DNA from 3 places in the Streptomyces sp. NPDC048196 genome. Region 3 is predicted to be linked to each of the others. Evidence: predicted binding sites of a transcription regulator. Region 3 holds the regulator's gene; each other region holds the start of a gene.
The links. Region 3 encodes HrcA, which represses chaperone genes, less so after heat shock. Its sites were predicted from a motif close to TTNGCACTCNGNNNNNCNGAGTGCNAA; they were not measured.
Positions count from the first base shown of each region.

Region 1: the regulator HrcA is predicted to act here: its motif matches at 2,269-2,295, upstream of groES (co-chaperone GroES).
Region 2: the regulator HrcA is predicted to act here: its motif matches at 2,324-2,350, upstream of groL (chaperonin GroEL).

Region 1 covers NZ_JBEZMM010000108.1:230-6,042, forward strand. Annotated here, with positions in the region: gene AB0E02_RS39210 (FtsW/RodA/SpoVE family cell cycle protein) at 547-1,902, opposite strand; gene groES (co-chaperone GroES) at 2,444-2,752, shown strand; gene groL (chaperonin GroEL) at 2,886-4,511, shown strand; gene AB0E02_RS39225 (hydroxyacid dehydrogenase) at 4,659-5,717, opposite strand.
Region 2 covers NZ_JBEZMM010000034.1:10,807-19,265, reverse strand. Annotated here, with positions in the region: gene thrC (threonine synthase) at 1-1,052, shown strand, start outside; gene AB0E02_RS27400 (MoaD/ThiS family protein) at 1,108-1,392, shown strand; gene AB0E02_RS27395 (cold-shock protein) at 1,939-2,142, shown strand; gene groL (chaperonin GroEL) at 2,515-4,137, shown strand; gene AB0E02_RS27385 (DUF998 domain-containing protein) at 4,533-5,288, shown strand; gene AB0E02_RS27380 (hypothetical protein) at 5,835-6,113, shown strand; gene AB0E02_RS27375 (PTS transporter subunit EIIC) at 6,110-7,930, opposite strand; gene murQ (N-acetylmuramic acid 6-phosphate etherase) at 8,093-8,459, opposite strand, start outside.
Region 3 covers NZ_JBEZMM010000042.1:60,048-68,506, forward strand. Annotated here, with positions in the region: gene AB0E02_RS30215 (ATP-binding SpoIIE family protein phosphatase) at 1-2,272, shown strand, start outside; gene hemW (radical SAM family heme chaperone HemW) at 2,347-3,576, shown strand; gene AB0E02_RS30225 (Uma2 family endonuclease) at 3,661-4,254, shown strand; gene AB0E02_RS30230 (DUF3097 domain-containing protein) at 4,232-5,065, opposite strand; gene AB0E02_RS30235 (MBL fold metallo-hydrolase) at 5,114-5,851, opposite strand; gene hrcA (heat-inducible transcriptional repressor HrcA) at 6,046-7,062, shown strand; gene dnaJ (molecular chaperone DnaJ) at 7,063-8,196, shown strand.

The DNA of each region.
Region 1 (5,813 bases), on a different contig from region 3:
TCGCGCGACGACGCGCGCCCCCACTCACCCGCACACTCCCCCAACGGGAGGGGACGGGCCGGAGGGGCCTGGTGTGTGGACGTAAAGCGTCAGCAGTCCACACACCAGGCCCCGGAGGCCAGTCACCGCACCCACCACAAACCCAGCCCGCCGCAGGCGCAACGGCCAGACGACCCGCGGCGGGACGGCCAAGTACGTGCGGGGCGCCGCAAAGCGCGCAACGACGAGCAAGCCCCGCGGCGGGTCGGCCAGGTACGTGCGAGGCGCCGCCAAGCGCAGCGCCCCCGCGGCGGGAAAGCCAGCTACGTACGCGGCGCCGCAAAGCGGTAACGGCGAGCAAGCCCCGCGGCGGGAAACCCAGCTACGTACGCGGCGCCGCAAAGCGCAACGGCGAGACGCCCCGCAGCGGGAAAGCCAGCTACGAGCGGGGCGCCGCCAAGCGCGCAACGGCGAGCAACCCCCGCGGCGGGAAAGCCGGCTACGTACGCGGCGCCGCCAAGCGCAGCGCCCCGCGGCGGGACAGCCAGGTACGTGCGAGGAGAAAAGTCACCGCACCGGCTCGCGTCGTTTTTGGGCGTGGTCGCTGATGCGTAGCAGTACCGCCACCATCACCCAGTTCGCGACCAGCGACGAACCTCCCTTGGCGAGGAAGGGGAGGGCCTTGCCCGTGAGGGGGATGAGGCCGGTGACGCCGCCGGAGACGACGAAGACCTGGAGCAGCAGCGCGCCGGCGAGGCCGACCGCGAGGAGTTTGCTGAAGGGGTCGCGGGCGGTCAGCCCCACCCGCAGGCCGCGCTGGGCGAGCAGGACGTAGAGCATCAGGACGGCCATCACCCCGGCGAGGCCCAGTTCCTCGCCGACGGTGGTGAGGATGAAGTCGCTGTTGCCGGCGAAGCCGATCAGCTCGGGGTGGCCCTGGCCCAGGCCGGTGCCGCTGATGCCACCGCTGCCGAAGCTGAAGAGTGCCTGGCCGAGCTGGTTGGACATCCCCTCGGCGATGCCCTGTTTGGTGAACGCGCGCATGGGGTCCAGCCAGGCGGTGACCCGGCCGTGCACATGCGGTTCGAGGGAGCCGACGACGGCCGCGCCGGCGATGGCCATCAGCAGACCGCACACCACCCAGCTGGTGCGGCCGGTGGCCATGTAGAGCATGATCACGAAGACGCCGAAGAAGATCAGCGAGGTGCCCAGGTCCCGTTCGAAGATCAGCACCAGCAGGCTGATCGCCCAGATCGTGAAGATCGGGCCGAGCTGCCGCCCGGGGGGCAGCTGGATGCCCATGACGCGGCGGCCGGCCAGGGCCAGGGCGTCGCGGTTGACGGTGAGGTAGCCGGCGAAGAACACCGAGATCATGATCTTCACGAACTCACCGGGCTGGAGCGACAGCGGCCCGAGCAGGATCCACCGCTTCGCGCCGTACATGTCCGCGCCGAAGAAGGCCGGCGCCATCAGGAGCACCAGCGCCACCGCCATCGTCAGATAGATGTAGCGCTGCAGGATGCGGTGGTCACGCAGCACCAGCAGGATGGCGATGCAGACCGCCACCCCGATCACCGTCCACACCAGCTGCCCGCTGGCCGCCTCGGCGATCTTCGGGTGGCGGGTCTGGGCGTACGTGACGTCCAGGCGGTGCAGCAGCACCAGGCCGATCCCGGTCAGCAGCGTCGCCAGCGGCAGGATCAGCGGGTCGGCGCGCCGGGCGAAGCGGCGCAGGACCAGGTGCGGGACCAGTGCCACGAAGAGCATGCTGATCGCGAAGCCGGGCAGCCCGCCGGGCAGCCGGCCGGTCATCGACAGGCCGGTGTACGCGTAGCCGAAGACGGCGATCGCGACGACGAGGGCGAGCAGCCGGGCCTCGGTCCGCCGGCGGTTCGGTGCCTGGGCGAGCGCGGCGAACGTCATGGTGCGTTCGGCATCGCTCTCCGGCTCCCCGGCCGCCCGGGAAGCGCTGGTCAGTCCACGCACGGGTTCCTCCGCCATCGATGGTCAGGGCCGCCGGCCCGGAACCGGGTCGCACATGTTGCACGCACGTCGCGCACGCCCCACGCGTCGGCTGCGTGGTGCGTCTGGCACCTCGCAAGCGTGGAGACGTCGCACGCGTCGCGCGCACGGTTCACCGGCTCGGCAGTCGGGGAGGTAGACGAAGCAGCCGGTGGCGTGGTTGCGAGGGAAGGGGAAGGTGTGTCCGATTTGGCGGGGATTCCCGCCGCCCGGCCGCCTGGTACGGACCGGCGGTCAACCCGCGTCGCACGATGCACCCTCGCCGCGCTGGCACTCCGCTTGACCGAGTGCTAACCGCGTCATAGTCTCGGCGTTGGCACTCTCCGAGGGGGAGTGCCAGATACACAGCGACGGGCAGGTCCGGCACCCGCGACGACGGATCCACCTGGTCGCCACCTCAGACAGTTAACCCCGTGAGATCTCCGAAGGGGGAGGTCGGATCGTGACGACCGCCAGCTCCAAGGTTGCCATCAAGCCGCTCGAGGACCGCATTGTGGTCCAGCCGCTCGACGCCGAGCAGACCACGGCTTCGGGCCTGGTCATTCCGGACACCGCCAAGGAGAAGCCCCAGGAGGGCGTCGTCCTGGCCGTGGGCCCGGGCCGCTTCGAGGACGGCAAGCGCGTCGAGCTCGACGTCACCGTTGGCGACGTCGTGCTTTACAGCAAGTACGGCGGCACCGAGGTGAAGTACAACAACGAGGATTACCTCGTTCTCTCGGCTCGCGACGTTCTCGCGATCGTCGAGAAGTAAGTCACCCGGATTTGCCGTGATCTGCGCCCCTGGTTCCCGCGTCTAAACAACCCGGGGCAGGGGCGCAGTTCCGTTTGAGACAGCGGTCCCCACTGCGTGCCGAGGATCGCAATGAGAGGACTTGAAGCAACCCATGGCGAAGATCCTGAAGTTCGACGAGGACGCTCGTCGCGCCCTTGAGCGCGGCGTCAACAAGCTTGCCGACACGGTCAAGGTGACGATCGGCCCCAAGGGCCGCAACGTCGTCATCGACAAGAAGTTCGGCGCCCCGACCATCACCAACGACGGTGTCACCATCGCCCGTGAGGTCGAGGTCGACGACCCGTACGAGAACCTGGGCGCCCAGCTCGTCAAGGAGGTGGCGACCAAGACCAACGACATCGCGGGTGACGGCACCACCACCGCCACCGTGCTGGCCCAGGCGCTGGTCCGCGAGGGCCTCCGCAACGTCGCCGCGGGTGCTTCCCCGGCCGCCCTGAAGAAGGGCATCGACGCCGCCGTCAAGGCCGTGTCCGAGGAGCTCCTCGCGACCGCCCGGCCGATCGACGACAAGACCGACATCGCCGCCGTGGCCGGCCTGTCCGCGCAGGACAAGCAGGTCGGCGAGCTCATCGCCGAGGCGATGGACAAGGTCGGCAAGGACGGTGTGATCACCGTCGAGGAGTCCAACACCTTCGGCCTGGAGCTCGACTTCACCGAGGGCATGGCCTTCGACAAGGGCTACCTCTCGCCGTACATGGTCACCGACCAGGAGCGTATGGAGGCCGTCCTCGAGGACCCGTACATCCTGATCCACCAGGGCAAGATCGCCTCGATCCAGGACCTGCTGCCGCTGCTGGAGAAGGTCATCCAGGCGGGTGGCTCCAAGCCGCTGCTGATCATCGCCGAGGACGTCGAGGGCGAGGCCCTGTCGACCCTGGTCGTCAACAAGATCCGCGGCACCTTCAACGCGGTGGCCGTCAAGGCCCCCGGCTTCGGTGACCGCCGCAAGGCGATGCTCGGCGACATGGCCACCCTCACCGGTGCCACCGTCATCGCCGAGGAGGTCGGCCTCAAGCTCGACCAGGCCGGTCTGGACGTGCTGGGCTCCGCCCGCCGCGTGACCGTCACCAAGGACGACACCACCATCGTCGACGGCGGTGGCAAGGCCGAGGACGTCGCCGGCCGCGTCGCCCAGATCAAGGCCGAGATCGAGACCACCGACTCCGACTGGGACCGCGAGAAGCTCCAGGAGCGCCTCGCCAAGCTCGCCGGCGGCGTGTGCGTCATCCGTGTGGGTGCGGCCACCGAGGTCGAGCTCAAGGAGAAGAAGCACCGTCTGGAGGACGCCATCTCCGCGACCCGCGCCGCGGTCGAGGAGGGCATCGTCTCCGGTGGTGGCTCCGCGCTGGTCCACGCCGCCAAGGTGCTGGACGGCTCCCTCGGCAAGGAGGGCGACGAGGCCACCGGTGTCGCCGTCGTCCGCCGCGCCGTCGTCGAGCCGCTGCGCTGGATCGCGGAGAACGCCGGCCTCGAGGGCTACGTCATCACCGCGAAGGTCGCCGAGCAGGACAAGGGCCAGGGCTTCAACGCCGCCACCGGCGAGTACGGCGACCTGGTCAAGGCCGGCGTCATCGACCCGGTGAAGGTCACCCGCTCCGCCCTGGAGAACGCCGCCTCCATCGCCTCGCTGCTCCTGACGACCGAGACCCTCGTCGTCGAGAAGCCCGCCGAGGACGAGCCCGCCGAGGCCGGCCACGGCCACGGCCACGCGCACTGACGCGCCGTACGGGCCAGGGGCGGCACCCCGCCGCCCCTCGCTGACCCACGGAACCCGGTCCCGCTTCGGCGGGGCCGGGTTCTGGGTTTCGGGGCCTTGGTCTCCGGGGCTTTACGGCTCGGGCGGCGGTCCGGCCGGGCGGGCGGGTCAGGCCGAGTGGCGCAGATCCTCCGGGCGGACCGGGTCGGTGAACGGGAGGCCGTGGCCGTAGCGTTCGAGGGCATCCAGCGCGTGGTCGGCCAGGCGATGGAGCTCGGTGCCGAGGGAGCCGGCGACGTGCGGGGTGAGCAGCACGTTCGGCAGGTCGTACAACGGCGAGTCGGCGGGCGGGAGTTCGGGCTCGGTGACGTCCAGGACCGCGTTGAGGCGGCCGGTGAGCAGCTCGGGCAGCAGGGCCGTCCCGTCGACGAGTGAGCCGCGGGCGGTGTTGATCAGCGTCGCCCCGTCCGGCATCAGGGCCAGTTCCCGTACGCCGAGCATATGGCGGGTCGCGGGCAGCTGCGGCGCGTGCACGGTGACCACGTCGCTGTCCGCGCACAGCGTGTCCAGCGGCACCGGTCGGGCGCCCAGACGGGCGGCCTCGGCGGCGTCGACGTACGGGTCGTGCAGCAGCACGCGCAGGTCGAAGGGGCGCAGCAGTTCCATGACGCGGCGCCCGATGCGGGAGGCGCCGATGACGCCGACGGTGCGGTGGTAGTTGCCGGCGCCGGCGAGTTCTTGCTGCCAGTCGTGCGGGCCGCGCACGGTGCGGTAACGGTGCGCGGAGTGCAGCACCCCCTTGTTGGCGAGCAGGATCGCGGCGAGCGTGTACTCGGCGACGGGCAGTGCGTTGGCGGCGGCGGCCGAGGTGACCGCGAGGCCGCGTTCCCAGCAGGCGTCGGTGAGGTGGTGTTTGACCGAACCGGCGGCGTGGATGACGGCGCGCAGCCGGGGCGCCGCGTCCAGCACCCGCGCGGTGAGCGGCGGCGCGCCCCAGCAGGTGAGCAGGACCTCGGCGTCGGCGAGGGCGGCGGCGACCACGGGGGGCGGGTCGGCCAGCTCGTGCGCGACGAGGCGGGGATCGGTGCGGGCGAGCGCCGCGAGGCGACTGCGGTGGCGAGTGTCGAGCAGCCGGTCGGCGATGCCGGGCCCCATCGACAGCAGCAACGCGGGCCGTACCGAGGGCGTTTCCGCAGGTCCGTCGTGATTGTCAGTGGTGGGGTGCATAGTGAGAACGGTGCTCCTTCGCAGTAAGCCCGTCGTACCTCGTCACTTGCCGCCGCCGGCGAGGCCGGGCCTCCCAGTGTCGCCGGAGGGCGACGA
Region 2 (8,459 bases), on a different contig from region 3:
TCCCCGTCGACGTGGCCGAGAAGCCGAACCTCAACCCCGGCTTCACCAAGCTCGTCAAGGCCGACCGGCTCGCCGCCGAGCTCGGCGTCACCGGCGGCCTGTACGTCAAGGACGACTCCGGCAACCCGACCCACTCCTTCAAGGACCGGGTCGTCGCGATCGCCGTCGAGGCCGCCCGCGCCTTCGGCTTCACGACCCTGTCCTGCTCCTCGACCGGCAACCTCGCCGGTGCGGTCGGCGCCGCGGCGCGCCGCGCGGGCTTCAAGTCCTGCGTCTTCATCCCGCACGACCTGGAGGCCGGCAAGGTCGTCATGGCCGCGGTCTACGGCGGTGACCTGGTCGGCATCGAGGGCAATTACGACGACGTCAACCGCTTCTGCTCGGAGCTCATCGGCGACCCGCTCGGCGAGGGCTGGGGCTTCGTCAACGTCAACCTGCGGCCGTACTACGGCGAGGGCTCCAAGACGCTGGCGTACGAGATCTGCGAGCAGCTCGGCTGGCGGCTGCCGGACCAGATCGTCATCCCGATCGCGTCCGGCTCCCAGCTGACGAAGATCGACAAGGGTCTCAAGGAGCTGATCGCCCTCGGACTGGTCGAGGACAGGCCGTACAAGATCTTCGGCGCCCAGGCGGAGGGCTGCTCGCCGGTGTCGACGGCCTTCAAGGCCGGGCACGACGTCGTGCGCCCGCAGAAGCCGAACACCATCGCCAAGTCGCTGGCGATCGGCAACCCGGCGGACGGCCCGTACGTGCTGGACATCGCGCGCCGGACGGGCGGTGCGGTGGAGGACGTCAACGACGAGCAGGTCGTGGACGCGATCAAGCTGCTGGCGCGTACGGAGGGCATCTTCGCGGAGACCGCGGGCGGCGTGACCGTCGGCGTGACCAAGAAGCTCATCGAGGAGGGTCTGCTCGACCCGGCGCTGACCACCGTTGTCCTCAACACGGGTGACGGTCTGAAGACACTGGACGCGGTCGCGCCGACCACCGGGCCCACGGCCACGATCCGTCCGAACCTGGATGCGTTCCGCGCGGCCGGCCTGGCCGGCTGAGCCCGCGCCGCCCTTCGCACCCGTACTCCGTAATCCCTGTCCGGAAGGCAGAACCATGAGCGTCAAGGTCCGCATCCCCACCATCCTCCGCACGTACACCGGCGGCGAGGCCGAGGTCACCGCCGAGGGTACGACCCTCTCCGAGGTGATCGCCGACCTGGAGAAGAACCACCAGGGCATCGCGGCCCGGGTGCTCGACGACGCCGGCAAGCTGCGGCGCTTCGTGAACGTCTACGTCAACGATGACGACGTCCGCTTCGAGCAGGGCCTTGAGACGCCGACGCCGGAGGGCGCGGGCGTCTCGATCATTCCCGCGGTGGCAGGGGGTGCCGGGGCGTAGCCCCGTCCTGCCGGGGCGGTGGTCGGGCGACGGGTGGGCGGCTGCTGACCTTCCGTTCGGTCTTACGTCGCGCGTCCCCCTGACGCGCGGCGTCATCCGGACGTTGATCGAACGGGCGCGGATTTGCGCCATCTCTTCCCCCGCTTGACCGGAATTGCCCCGTCCATCGAAATCGGACGGGGCAATTCCGTTTCGTGAAAGGGGATAGCATTGTGGCGATCTCCTCGCTGTATATGTCCCGGGGTATGCCGAGCGCATAAGAAACCGTGCTGAGTTGTGCTCAAAGTGTGTGCGGCATTTGTCGGTTAGGCACGTCTATGCCCGGCCCGACTCGCCCGGGAGAATCGCGATTTCGCCGCATATAGCCGATTCTCCGGCGCCAGAATTCTCGTCCGATTGACCTGTTGCGCTGGGCATCGGTCCAGATACATTCAGCGGCGGTCGACGCGTTCCGGCGCACACCCCACGGGCCTTTCGCGGGGTGAGGTCTGACCCGGGTCCGCGGAGTGCGGTCCTGCGCAAGGGCCAGTAATAGGGGAGTTAGGCATGGCTCAGGGCACCGTCAAGTGGTTCAACGCGGAGAAGGGGTACGGCTTCATCGCGGTCGACGGTGGTGCGGATGTATTCGTCCACTACAGCGCGATCCAGATGGACGGCTACCGCACCCTTGAGGAGGGCCAGCGGGTCGAGTTCGAGATCTCGCAGGGCCAGAAGGGGCCGCAGGCGGACATGGTCCGGGTGGCCGGCTGAGGCGCCGACCGACTGCTGCGTTGTGAAGGCCCGTACCCCTGAAGGGGTACGGGCCTTCTGCTTGCACCTCGAACGACGGACGGGCCTCCCGGCCGCCCCCCTCGATGGGTGGCCACGCTCTGAACGGCTTGCGCCCACCCGTCGCCCGACCACCACCCCCCAACGACGCCCTATCGGGCGGCTTGCACTCGACTGCCCCGAGTGCTAATCATTGGCGTTAGCACTCTCCGAGTGAGAGTGACAATGAAGGACCGGGTCGGTGAGGCCCGCAGGCCGGGTGGGGCAAGGAACCACAGCAGGTCTGCAGGTCGTCCGTCGCGGGCGCCAGCGCGGTCCGGAGCAATCCACCCCAGTCCGGGAGGACCACTTCACATGGCCAAGATCATCGCGTTCGACGAGGAGGCACGGCGCGGTCTCGAGCGCGGGATGAACCAGCTCGCCGACGCCGTCAAGGTCACCCTCGGCCCCAAGGGCCGCAACGTCGTCCTCGAGAAGAAGTGGGGCGCCCCCACGATCACCAACGATGGTGTGTCCATCGCCAAGGAGATCGAGCTCGAGGACCCGTACGAGAAGATCGGCGCCGAGCTGGTCAAGGAGGTCGCGAAGAAGACGGACGACGTCGCCGGTGACGGCACGACGACCGCGACCGTCCTGGCCCAGGCCCTGGTCCGCGAGGGCCTGCGCAACGTCGCCGCCGGCGCCAACCCGATGGCCCTGAAGCGCGGCATCGAGAAGGCCGTCGAGGCCGTCTCCGCCGCCCTGCTGGAGCAGGCGAAGGACGTGGAGACCAAGGAGCAGATCGCCTCCACCGCCTCCATCTCCGCCGCCGACACCCAGATCGGCGAGCTCATCGCCGAGGCCATGGACAAGGTCGGCAAGGAAGGCGTCATCACCGTCGAGGAGTCCCAGACCTTCGGTCTGGAGCTGGAGCTCACCGAGGGTATGCGCTTCGACAAGGGCTACATCTCGGCGTACTTCGCCACCGACATGGAGCGTATGGAGGCGTCGCTCGACGACCCGTACATCCTCATCGTCAACTCCAAGATCGGCAACGTGAAGGACCTGCTGCCGCTCCTGGAGAAGGTCATGCAGTCCGGCAAGCCGCTGCTGATCATCGCCGAGGACGTCGAGGGCGAGGCCCTGTCGACCCTGGTCGTCAACAAGATCCGTGGCACCTTCAAGTCCGTCGCCGTCAAGGCCCCGGGCTTCGGTGACCGCCGCAAGGCCATGCTCGGCGACATCGCCATCCTCACCGGTGGCACCGTCATCTCCGAGGAGGTCGGCCTCAAGCTCGAGAACGCCGGTCTCGACCTGCTCGGCCGCGCCCGCAAGGTCGTCATCACCAAGGACGAGACCACCATCGTCGACGGTGCCGGTGACAGCGAGCAGGTCCAGGGCCGGGTCAACCAGATCCGCGCCGAGATCGAGAACAGCGACTCGGACTACGACCGCGAGAAGCTCCAGGAGCGTCTGGCGAAGCTGGCCGGCGGCGTGGCCGTCATCAAGGCCGGTGCCGCCACCGAGGTCGAGCTCAAGGAGCGCAAGCACCGCATCGAGGACGCCGTTCGCAACGCGAAGGCGGCCGTCGAGGAGGGCATCGTCGCCGGCGGTGGCGTGGCCCTGCTGCAGGCCTCCTCGGTCTTCGAGAAGATCGAGCTCGACGGTGACGAGGCCACCGGTGCCGCGGCTGTGAAGCTGGCCCTGGAGGCCCCGCTGAAGCAGATCTCGGTCAACGCCGGCCTTGAGGGCGGCGTCGTGGTGGAGAAGGTGCGCAACCTGGCCGTCGGCCACGGTCTGAACGCCGCCACCGGCGAGTACGTCGACATGGTCGCCGAGGGCATCATCGACCCGGCCAAGGTCACCCGCTCCGCGCTGCAGAACGCCGCCTCCATCGCGGCGCTCTTCCTCACCACCGAGGCCGTCATCGCCGACAAGCCGGAGAAGGCCGCCGCGGCCGCTCCGGGCGGCATGCCGGGCGGTGACATGGACTTCTGATCCACCGCGCCGGACCTCCGGCCCGCTGGACCAGAACGCTGATCCTCCCGGATCACCCGTCCTGAACGTCGGGGCGGCACCCTCCTCCCAGGGGGTGCCGCCCCGGCGGCGTTTGTGCCCCGGCCCGCCGCCGTGCCCTGGCCTCTCGGGGCGGAGACGGCCGGGCGGTTACGCTGTGCACTTGATCGGCTATGGACAGTCACGGCCAAGGGTCTCGGGGTGGCCGCGCCCCCTGTGATCGCAAACGAAGGAGTGTTCGTGCGAGCCAGGGTGCGTAGAGGTCTGATCAGGTCCGATGCGGGCGGCGACTGATCATGTCCGGGCAGGAGCGGAACGCGAACCGGCAGGGGGGACGGGCGCGAGGCGATGACCAGGCGGTGCGGCCGCGGCGGGCGGTGCGTCCGCGACGGGCGGGGGGAGCGCGACGGGCGGGGGGAGCGCAGCGGCACGCGGGCCGACTGTCCGGCAATCCGGGCCGGCGGGACGCCTGGGCGGCCCGGCTGCTCGCCGTGGCCGCGGTGCTCTACAACGGCTGGCTGCTGGAGTTCGTCCTGCCGACCGGCCTCGACCCCCGGCACTCGTACGTCAGTGAGCTGTACGCCGCCGACCAGCCGCTGCGCGGTCTCTTCGGCGGCATCGAATGCGTCTGCGCCGCCCTCGTCGTCCTGGGGGCGCTGCTGGCGTACGGCCCGGCGGCGGGCCGCTGGTCCCGTGCCGGGTGGGCGGCGCTGGCCGGTCTCGGACTGTCGTCGCTGGCCGATGTGGCGCTGCCGATGCGCTGCGCGCCCTCACTGGAGCCCGGGTGCGAGGCCGTGCACCCCTGGCACACGGCCACCAGCGCCCTGGCCCACTTCTTCCTCTTCGCGTCGATGGCGCTGCTCAGCCGCGCCGCCGTGACCGAGCGCCCGCACCGGCAGCTGATCCGCCGGTGGGGGCCGCGGGTGCTGGCGCTGGCCCTGCCGGCCGCCGTGTGCACCGTGGGCCCGCTGTTCGGCCGGCCCGGCTGGCACGGCGTCCCGCAGCGCATCCATCTCGTGCTGGTGGGCGTGTGGTTCGCGCTACTGGCCGCCGAATCGCTCCGCTCGGCCGCGACGGCCCGGACGTCCGCGGCCCCTCCTGCGGAGATCCCGACGGCTGCGCCTACTTCCTGAGGGGTCGTTGCGCGACTCGGGGAAGGCTGCTGAGCGGTCGTTACGCGACTCGGGGAAGGTCGGGGAGCGGTCGTCACGCGGGGGCGGGGGCGGTGCAGGCCGGTTGTCACGTGGCGGTGGGGTATCGCCGTACGGCCGTCATTCGGCGGCGGGGGCGGTCGTAGGCCGGTCGTCGCATGGCGTCGGGGGTCACCGTCTGCCGTCGCGAGGTGGCGGGGAGGCGCCACCGGCCAGCCGTCGCGCGGCGCCGGGGCGGTCATCGCCCTCCCCTCCGACGGCAGCCGCCTCACCACCACCGGCTCCCGCTTCATTTCGCCGTCGTCGGCAGGCGTTTCTACGGCAGGGGCGCCGCAGCTGCAGTTCGGCAGCGTGACGGCGGGCTGAGCGACCCGGCTGGCCGGGCGGTGGGCGGCGGATGGCGGATGGCGCCGGTCGTCAACCGTAGGTGGGTGTCTCACTCCTTCGAGGGTGGCGGGTGTCCGGAGGTCCTGGTATTTGACCGAACCGATCGAGGGCCGCCCGCCGGACGCGTACGCTGCTCCGACGATGACCGAGTTTGTCGAAGAAGTCCGTTCCCGGGTGGTGCGCCTGCTCCGAATGGCCAACACCACGGACGACCGGCTGCGCAAGCAGATCATCGCCTATGCCGACGCGACCCCCGAGCCGCCGCTGATGGGCGCGGACGGGATCGGCACGACGGGCTGTCCCCGCTGCCGCCGCACGATGTGGCAGCAGCGGGACGTCGAAGGCCCCGTCTGGGTCTGCGCGTTCTGCGGCCATGTCGAGGCGGTGGCCACCCGCACACACGAGGGCTCCGGGGCCTAAGGAGGCTGTCCCCTCCTTACGTTCCGGTCCTTACGTTCCGGCGGGTGCCGGGTGGTGGCGGACGGCGCGGCGGGGGCGACTGTCGCCGTTTCCGCTGTCTGCGGTGCCTCCGCTGTTTCCGCGGCTTGCGCTACTTCCGCTGCCTGCGCCGGTTCTGGCGTTTTCGGCGCTTCCGGTGACTCTGGCGCTTCCGGTGTTTCCGGCGTGGCCGGTGGGGCGTTGAGGTCGGTGCGCATCTGCTTGCTGAAGCCGAAGAGGTACGTCGCCAGGAAGCCGGTCAGATAGCCGACGGCCAGCCCCGTCGCGTAGACCACGAGCGTGGTGACGATGCCGTGGTTGCCCTGGACCAGGGGGAACAGCGCCCAGCCGGAGGGGCCGATGGCGGTGGCGCCTACGGTGTCGCCGAGCTGGTGGAACAGGCCGATGAACCCGCCGCCGAACGCGCCGCCGAGGCAGGCCGTGATGAAGGGCCGCCCGAGGGGCAGCGATACGCCGTAGATCAGCGGCTCGCCGACGCCCAGGAAGCCCGCGGGCAGGGCCGACTTGATGGTCGTACGGACCGAGCGGTTGCGGGGCAGGCGGACGTAGACGGCGAGGGCGGCGCCGACCTGGCCCGCGCCGGCCATGGCGAGGATCGGCAACAGGACGGTGTAGCCCTGCTGCTGGATGAGGGTGGCGTGCAGCGGGATGAGGGCCTGATGGAGGCCCAGCATGACGAGGGGGAGGAAGAGCCCGCCCAGCAGGAAGCCGGCCGCCGCTCCGCCGTGCGCGAGCAGCCAGGTGGCGAAGGCACCGATGGCGGTGGCGGCCGCACCGGCGACGTACATCAGGCCGAAGAGCGTGACCAGGCCGGTGACCAGGACCGTCAGGGTAGGGGTGAGGAGGACGTCGAGCGCCTCGGGGATTCTTCTGCGGCAGTGCTTCTCCACCTGTACGGCGAGCAGCGCGGCGGCCAGTGCGCCCAGGACGCCGCCCTGGCCCGGGGAGAGGTGCCGGCCGAAGGCGGTGATGTGGGCGACGCCGGGGAAGACGATGACCGCGGCGACCGCACCGCCGAGCACCGGTGTCCCGCCGAACTCCTTGGCGGTGTGGTAGCCCACGAATACCGCGATCAGCGTCATGAAGCCGGAGGCGATGGCGGTCAGCGCGGGGACGACGGACGGCAGCCAGCCGAGGTTGGTGAGCAGACCGTTGATCCCGGCGACGATGCCGCAGCCGATCAGCGCGGGGATCAGCGGGACGAAGATGTTCGCCACCCGGCGCAGGAACAGCTTGACCGGGGTGGCGTTCCGGGCCTTCCGGCGCGCCTTGAGCGCGGCCCCCTGCGCGGCCAGGTGCTCGGCGCTGGTGGACGGTGCGGTGGTGGGCGCTGCGGCGGTGGGTGGGGCGGAGGTGGTGGCGGGTTGTGCGGTGCTGGTGGGCCGTGCGCCTGCCGGGCTGGGAGTCGGGGTCTGGCTCTGGAGGGTCGGGGGCTGGGCGGTGGCTGCCGCGGTTTCCGGTTCCGCGGCGCCGATCTCCCACTCGGCGCTGCCGACTTCCGGTTCCGCGGCGTCGCGGGCCTGGGCCAGCAGGGTTTTGAACGCGGGGGTGACCCGGGCGACCGTGCCGGGCCCCAGCACGATCTGGTACGTGGACCCGTCCTCGACCACTCCCATGACGGCGGGCAGCGCCTTGAGTTCCTCGTCCCGGACCAGGGAGCGGTTCCGGACACCGAGGCGGAGCCGGGTCATGCAGTGGGCGACGGAGGTGACGTTGGGGGCGCCGCCGACCAGCGGGAGGAGCGCGGCGGCGGTGGCGCGGTGGGCGTCTTCGGACATGTGCGGTGCCTTGCTGTGCGGACGAACCGGGGGTGGGGGTCGGCGCGGGCGGGGCGAAGGGACGGACGGGTGACCGGAGTGACGAGGGCTACCGCTGCCCGGGCAGGTGAGAGACGCCGCCGGAGGGCGGATGACAGGGGCGCCGGGCGGTGGTGGCGGTGGTCAGCGGGCTCGGGCTGCTTCCAGGGCCGCGCGCAGATGGCCGTCGGAGGCGGCGAGGAGGCGGGCGGCGGCCGGGCCGTCGACGCCGGCGAGCAGGGTGAGGATGGCGTTCTTCACTTCGCCGTCCGTTATGGCCAGCGCGGTTTCGATCTCGGTGTCGGTGGCGCCGGTGGCGAGCGCGACGATCCGCCGCGAGCGGGCCCGCAGCTTGTCGTTGGAGGCGCGGACGTCGACCATCAGGTTCCCGTAGGTCTTGCCCAGCCGGATCATGGTGATGGTCGAGAGCATGTTGAGCACCAGCTTCTGCGCGGTGCCCGCCTTGAGCCGGGTCGAGCCGGTCAGCAGCTCGGGGCCGACGACGATCTCG
Region 3 (8,459 bases):
CCGCACCCGGCGGGCCGGTCTGCCCGGGGACCCGCAGGCCGCGGCCGCCGCGCGGCGGTTCGTCCGGTCCGCCTTCGCCGAGTGGGCGGACCGGCGGCTGCCCGGCACCGAGCGGTTCACCGACCGGCTCACGGACGAGGCGGTCCTGCTGGTCAGCGAGTTGGTGACGAACGCGGTGGTGCACGCCGGCACCACCATCGAGCTGAGCTGCCGGCTGGACCCGGCCGCGGAACCGGAACCGGGCTCCGGGCCGGACCCGGACGACGCCCCCGCGCCCGCCGTCGTCGTCGAGGTCTCCGACCGCCACCCCACCCAGCCGATCCGCGCCCGTGACGAGAACCCCCGGAACGACAGCGGCGGCCACGGCCTCCAGCTGATCAGCGCGGTCGCCGAATCCTGGGGCATCACCTACCGCCGCGACCTGAAGACCGTGTGGTTCCGGCTCCCGCTGCCGGCCCCGGAGGCCGCCGCCCGCCCGCTGCCGGAGCCCGCGTACGACGAGACGCGGTACGCAGGGGCGCGGTACCAAGGGGCGCGCCATGGGGAGGCACGGCATGAGGGGGCGCCGTACGGGACCCCGCACCCGCACGCGTCCGACGATCCCGCAGGCCCGTACGACGTCACCGGCCCGGCCGGGTACGACGAGGCCGCGGCCGCGTACGCCGACGAGGTGCTCCAGCGCGGGCTGCGGGCCGCCGAACTCCTCGCCCCGGCACCCCGCCGCGCCGACCGCCAGGAACTCGACGCCGACCGGGTCGACAACGGTGCGCTGTCCTTCCTCGCCGAGGCCTCCGACCTGCTCTCCGGCCAGCTCGACGCCGATCAGGTCGCAGCCCTCGCCGCCCAGCTGATCGTGCCGCGGCTCGCCGACTGGTGCGCGGTGTGGCTCCACGACGGCGACGGCGGCGCCCCCGGCCGGGGCATCGCGACCGGCGGCGAGGAACAGCGGCTGGCCCGCGTCTGGCACAGCTCCGAGAGCCGCATCGACACCCTGCGCGCCGCTCTGGAGAAACAGGCGCCGGACTTCTGGGGCGACGTCCCGCCGGGCGCCGCCCCCGCCGCCGTCCCCTGGCCCTGGCCGCACGACCCGGACGGCGAGGACCAGGATCACGGCCATCAGGATCACGGCCATCAGCACCCCGGCCGCCCGGGCGGCGCTCCCCTGGGCGGGCCCGGTCTGCCGGAGCTGTCGGGTCAGGCTCCTCCGGACGTGCCGGGTCACGTCCTGCCGGCCTACGCCCTCCCCGGCGGTGACCGCCCCGACGGTGACGAGCCGGGCGGTGCCGCGCTCGCCTGCCCGCTGGTCGCCGGCGGCCGCCGGCTGGGCACGCTGCTGCTCGGCCGCGGCGGCCTGCCGCGCTTTCCCGACGAGGTTGTCGGGCTGATCGAGGACCTGGGCCGCCGGGTCGCCCGGGCGGTGGCCACCGCCCGCGCCTACAGCCGCCAGGAGCGCATCAGCCAGGTCCTGCAGCGCCGGCTGCTGCCCCGGGGCCGGGCGCAGATGCCCGGCGTGGCGTCCGCGGTGGTCTACGAGCCGCGCGAGGGCGCCTGGGCGGGCGGCGACTTCTGGGACCTCTTCGACGCCGGCGCCGGCCGCTGGTGCTTCGCGCTCGGCGACGTCTGCGGCAGCGGCCCGGAGGCGGCCGCGGTGACCGGGCTGGCCCGGCCGGTGCTGCGGCTGCTGGCCCGGGACGGCTTCGGCGTCGCCGAGGTGCTCGACCGGCTCAACAAGACCATGGCCCGGGAGGCCGCGGACTCGGTCGCGGCGGTCGCCGCGGCGGTCGCGGCGGCCGGCGCCGGGGCCGAGGCACCCGTGGAGATCCGCGAGGAGGGCGAACAGGCCCGCTTCCTGTCCCTGCTCTACGGCGAGATCGTCCCGTACCCGGGCGGGGCCGGCGGCGCCCGGTGCACCCTCGCCAGCGCCGGCCACCCGCTGCCGCTGGTGCTGGGCACGGACGGCACGGTCCGCACGGTCGCGGCACCGCAGATGCTGCTGGGGGTCGTCGAGGACGCGGCGTACGTGAGCGAATCGTTCGACCTGCGCCCGGGGGAGACGCTGCTGTGCGTCACCGACGGGGTCACCGAGCGGCGCTCGGGCCGCCGGCTGTTCGACGACGAGGACGGCCTGGCCACCGCGCTCGCCGCCGGTGCCGGGCTGGGCGCCACCGCCCTCGCCGAGCACATCCGCACCACCGTGCACGCCTTCGCCCCGAACCCGCCCGACGACGACCTGGCCCTGCTCGTCCTCCAGGCGGCGGGCGGCCCGGCGTAGGCACCACCGGGCCGCACGGGCCCCCGCCGCCCGCGCGAACCGCGTTGTCGGTGCGATGACGGACAATGGTTCCCATGCCTTCCGCACTGCCTGATGGTGAGCCGATGCCCGACGACGGGGCGCTGCCCGGTCATGCGCCGGCGGCGGCCGGCCGGCCCCTCGGCTTCTATCTGCACGTGCCGTACTGCGCCACCCGCTGCGGCTACTGCGACTTCAACACCTACACCGCGAGCGAGCTGCGCGGCTCCGGCGGGGCACTGGCCTCCCGCGACAACTACGCCGACACCGTCGTGGAGGAGATCCGGCTGGCCCGCAAGGTGCTGGGCGACGACCCCCGCCCGGTCGAGACGATCTTCGTCGGCGGCGGCACCCCGACCCTCCTCCCGGCCGCCGACCTCGGCCGGATGCTCGCCGCCGTCCGGGAGGAATTCGGCCTGGCACCCGGCGCCGAGATCACCACCGAGGCCAACCCCGACTCCGTCGACCCGCGCTACCTCTCCGAGCTGCGCGCGGCCGGCTACAACCGGGTCTCCTTCGGCATGCAGAGCGCCCGGCAGCACGTCCTGAAGATCCTCGACCGTACGCACACCCCCGGCCGCCCCGAGGCCTGCGTCGGCGAGGCCCGCGCCGCCGGTTTCGAGCACGTCAACCTCGACCTGATCTACGGCACCCCCGGCGAGTCCGACGACGACTGGCGGGCCTCGCTCGACGCCGCGCTCGGCGCCGGCCCCGACCACATCTCCGCCTACGCCCTGATCGTCGAGGAGGGCACCCAGCTGGCCCGCCGGATCCGCCGCGGCGAGGTCCCGATGACCGACGACGACGTGCACGCCGACCGCTACCTCATCGCCGAGGAGCGGCTCACCGCGGCCGGCTTCTCCTGGTACGAGGTCTCCAACTGGGCCACCACCGAAGCCGCCCGCTGCCGCCACAACGAGCTGTACTGGACCGGCGCCGACTGGTGGGGCGCCGGCCCCGGGGCGCACAGCCACGTCGGCGGCGTCCGCTGGTGGAACGTGAAGCACCCCGGCGCGTACGCCCAGGCCCTCGGCGAGGGCCGCTCCCCGGGCGCGGGCCGCGAGATCCTCGCCGCCGAGGACCGCCGGGTGGAACGCATCCTGCTGGAACTCCGCCTCGCGGACGGCTGCCCCCTGGACCTCCTCGCCCCGGCGGGCGCCCGGGCGGCCGAGCGGGCACTGGCCGACGGCCTGCTGGAGTCCGTTCCGTACGAGGAGGGCCGGGCCGTTCTGACACTCCGGGGGCGGCTGCTGGCCGACGCGGTGGTGCGGGATCTGGTGGACTGATCACTCGACGGGGTGAAGCCGTGCGTAGTGTCGGTGAGCGCCCCTACGCTGTCCTTAAGCTGCCGTCACCATGGACGCGGCGGGATGTGGAGGGCCACGGAGATGACCGCTGTGGATGATCACCGGATGACCCAGATCTTCCAGAACCTGGAGGTTCCCGAGGGCGTCAAGGTCGAGCTTCTCAGGGGGAACATCGTGATGATGGCGACGCCCGATCTCGTGCACAACGAGATCGTCGAATCGGTTCAGGACCAGATTCCGAGGCCAGCGTGGATGCGTCTCCAGACGCAGGACATCACGATTCCGGGCGAGGCCAGCGAACCCGTGCCGGATCTGGTGGTGCTGCCACGCGATGCTCGTCCGGAATCCGGGCCGCCTCCGTCCGGAGTGATCGCGACAGTCATCGAGGTGGTTTCCAAGACCAGTGTCGATCACGACTACGGAATCAAGCGCTCCATCTACGCCGCGGGCAAGGTCCCGGCCTACCTGATCATCGATCCCATCGTGGCCCACTGCGTCCTGCTCACTCAGCCCGTCGGCGTGGGGGATGAGGCGGACTACCGGACCCAGCAGATCACGAAGTTCGGTGAGCCCCTTCCGCTGCCCCTGCTCGGCCTGGAGCTGGACACCAGCGAGTTCGGGACCTTCAAGGGCGTCAGGCCGCACCACCGACCGTAACGAAATCGATCAACTCCTCCACCCGCCCCAGGAGTTGCGGCTCCAGGTCCTTGTACGACCGCACGCACGACAGGATCCGCTGCCACGCCGCGCCGGTGTTCTCCGGCCAGCCCAGCGCCCGGCACACGCCCGTCTTCCAGTCCTGGCCACGAGGGACGGACGGCCACCCCGCGATCCCCACGGACGCCGGCTTCACCGCCTCCCACACGTCGATGTACGGATGGCCGACCACGAGCACATGCTCGCCCGTCACCTCCGCCGCGATCCGGGACTCCTTCGAACCCGGTACGAGGTGGTCCACCAGCACCCCCAGCCGGGCGTCCGGCCCGGGCGCGAAGCCGCGGACGATCGCCGGGAGGTCGTCGACGCCCTCCAGGTACTCCACGACGACGCCCTCGATGCGCAGATCGTCGCCCCAGACCCGCTCGACGAGTTCGGCGTCGTGCCGCCCCTCCACGTAAATGCGCCCGGCGCGCGCGACCCGGGCGCGGGCGCCGGGGACGGCGAGTGAACCCGATGCCGTACGGGCCGGGCCGCTCGGGGCCGGCCGGTTCTGCGGGCGGACGAGCGTGACGACCTTGCCCTCCAGGAGGAAGCCGCGCGGGACCATCGGGAAGACCCGGTGCTTGCCGAAGCGGTCCTCCAGGGTGACCGTCGGGCCCTCGGCGGTCTTCTCACAGCGGATCACCGCACCGCAGAAGCCCGTGCCGACCTCCTCGACGACGAGATCGGGCTCGGCCGGGACCTCCGGCGCGGGCCGCTGCTTCTTCCAGGGCGGGGTGAGATCGGGGCTGTAGCGCTTGCTCTGCATGGGCTCTTTCTACCGGTCGGCGCCCCGGCCCGTGCCGTGCCCGGCCGGTCAGGACGACGGCGGAACGCCGTAGCGGGCGGCCAGGGCGTCCCGCTGGGCGCGGACGAAGGCGGCGTCCACCACGGCGCCGTGGCCGGGCACGTACCGCGCGTCGTCGCCGCCGAGCGCCAACAGCCGGTCCAGCGCGGCGGGCCACTGCCGGGGCAGCGCGTCGGGGCCGGCGTTCGGCTCGCCGGACTCCTCGACCAGGTCGCCGCAGAAGACGATCTCCGCCTCGCCGTGCCGGCCCGGCACCAGGACGGCCAGGTCGTGGGCGGTGTGGCCGGGCCCGACGTTGGCGAGCAGCACCTGCCGGTCGCCGAGCTCGACGGTCAGCTGGCCGTGGACGTGGTGGTGCGGCACGACCAGCAGGTCGGCGGCCTCCGCGGCCGCGTCCCGGTCGACACCGTGCCGGACGGCGTCGTGCCGCAGCGCGTCCTTGTCACGGCGGAACAACTCGGCGAGACCGGCCGCGCCGAACACCGCCACGCCCGCGAAGGCGGCGGTGCCCAGCACATGATCGAAATGCGGGTGGGTGAGCGCGACATGCGTCACTTCCCGGCCCAGCACTCCGCGGATCGACCGGCGCAGGTCCGCGCCGTCGCGCAGGGTCGCGCCGGTGTCGACGATCATGACGCCGGCCGACCCGGCGATCACCCCCACGGTCTCGTCCCAGCCCGGCATACGGCGCCTGGCGACACCGTCACCGAGCCGTTCCCACCCGGCCTCTTCCCAAGCTGTGCGCATACCGAGACGCTAGCTCCATCGCGATAGCGTTGCCCGGCAGACCGCCCGAAGACGGTCATCGGGTGCGTGCTCCGCGCGGCCGCCCTTGCCGTGGTCGTGCTACCCGGCCGTACACTGGCTCAGGGTCTGGCACTCGGCCCGGGTGAGTGCCAGGAGAGACACGAGACGGCGACGGCCGGCTGGAGGTGCGCGGGATGCTCAGTGAACGCAGGCTCGAAGTGCTGCGCGCCATCGTCCAGGACTACGTCGGGACGGAGGAGCCGGTCGGCTCCAAGGCACTCACGGAGCGCCATCAGCTCGGGGTCTCCCCGGCGACCGTCCGCAACGACATGGCGGCCCTGGAGGAAGAGGGCTTCATCGCCCAGCCGCACACCAGCGCCGGGCGGATCCCGACGGACAAGGGCTACCGCCTCTTCGTCGACAAGCTGGCCGGTGTGAAGCCGCTGTCCAGCCCGGAGCGGCGGGCGATCCAGAACTTCCTCGACGGCGCGGTCGACCTCGACGACGTGGTGGGGCGCACGGTCCGGCTGCTGGCGCAGCTGACCCGGCAGGTCGCGGTCGTGCAGTACCCGTCCCTGACGCGGTCCACGGTCCGGCACGTCGAGCTGCTGGCGCTGGCCCCGGCCCGGCTGATGCTCGTCCTGATCACCGACACCGGACGGGTCGAGCAGCGGCTCATCGACTGCCAGACGCCGTTCGCCGAGACCTCGCTGGCGGACCTGCGGGCGCGGCTGAACAGCCGGGTCGTGGGACGTCGTTTCACGGATGTGCCCCAGTTGGTGCAGGATCTCCCGGAGTCCTTCGAGCAGGACGACCGCGGCACGGTCTCGACAGTGCTGTCGGTGTTGCTGGAAACTCTGGTGGAAGAGACCGAAGAGCGGCTGATGATCGGCGGCACCGCCAATCTCACGCGCTTCGGGCACGACTTCCCCCTGACCATCCGTCCCGTGCTGGAGGCGCTGGAGGAGCACGTGGTGCTGCTCAAGCTCCTCGGCGAAGCCAAGGACTCGGGCATGACCGTACGTATCGGGCATGAGAATGCCCATGAAGGCCTGACGTCCACATCGGTCGTCACGGTCGGCTACGGTTCGGGCGACGAGGCAGTCGCCAAACTCGGCGTGGTCGGACCGACCCGCATGGACTACCCCGGAACGATGGGAGCGGTACGCGCAGTGGCACGTTACGTCGGACAAATCCTCGCGGAGTCGTAAGTGGCCACGGATTACTACTCGGTCCTCGGCATCAGCCGTGACGCCTCGCAGGACCAGATCAAGAAGGCCTTCCGTCGGCTGGCGCGCGAGCTGCACCCGGACGTGAACCCGGACCCGAAGACCCAGGAGCGGTTCAAGGAGATCAACGCCGCTTACGAGGTCCTGTCGGATCCGCAGAAGAAGCAGGTCTACGACCTGGGCGGCGACCCGCTCTCGCAGGCCGGCGGCGGTGGCGCGGGCGGCTTCGGGGCCGGCTTCGGCAACTTCTCCGACATCATGGACGCGTTCTTCGGCACGGCTTCGCAGCGCGGTCCGCGCTCGCGCACCCGCCGTGGCCAGGACGCCATGATCCGGCTCGACATCGAGCTGAACGAAGCGGCCTTCGGCACGACCAAGGACATCCAGGTCGACACCGCCGTGGTCTGCACGACCTGCAGCGGCGAGGGCGCCGCCCCCGGCACCTCGGCGCAGACCTGTGACATGTGCCGCGGCCGCGGTGAGGTCTCGCAGGTCACCCGGTCCTTCCTGGGCCAGGTCATGACGTCCCGCCCGTGCCCGCAGTGCCAGGGCTTCGGCACGGTCGTGCCGACGCCGTGTCCGGAGTGCGCCGGCGACGGCCGGATCCGCTCCCGCCGTACGCTGACCGTCAAGATCCCGGCCGGTGTCGACAACGGCACCCGGATCCAGCTCGCCGGCGAGGGCGAGGTCGGCCCCGGCGGCGGCCCGGCCGGCGACCTCTACGTCGAGATCCACGAGCTGCCGCACCCGGTGTTCCAGCGGCGCGGCGACGATCTGCACTGCACGGTCACCATCCCGATGACAGCGGCGGCGCTGGGCACGAAGTGCCCGCTGGAGACGCTGGACGGGGTGGAGGAGATCGACGTCCGGCCCGGTACGCAGTCCGGCCAGTCGATCCCGCTGCACCAGCGCGGTGTGACGCATCTGCGCGGCGGCGGCCGGGGCGACCTGATCGTCCACGTCGAGGTCCAGACGCCGACCAAGCTCGACCCGGAGCAGGAGGAGCTGCTGCGGCGGCTCGCCAAGCTGCGCGGCGAGGAACGCCCCACGGGCCAGTTCCAGCCGGGCCAGCAGGGCCTGTTCTCGCGCCTGAAGGACGCGTTCAACGGGCGGTAGGCGCTCGGCGGCAGCCCGCGCGTGAGCGGGCGGCACGCCGTACGCGAGCAGGCGCGCGCCAGACTGTGAGGTGCCGGGCGGGATACGGAATGCCCGCCCGGCACCTCGGCGTTGTGGCCCCGCAGGGGGCCCTCGCGTCCCCTACGGGATCTGTTCGACTGTCCCTTAAGAGGGCATCTGATCTCGGTAGTTGGTGTTTTGGGATGTTCTTGTGACTGCTGGTGAGGGTGGTCGTTGCATGTCGTGTGAGTGCTCGCCGTTCG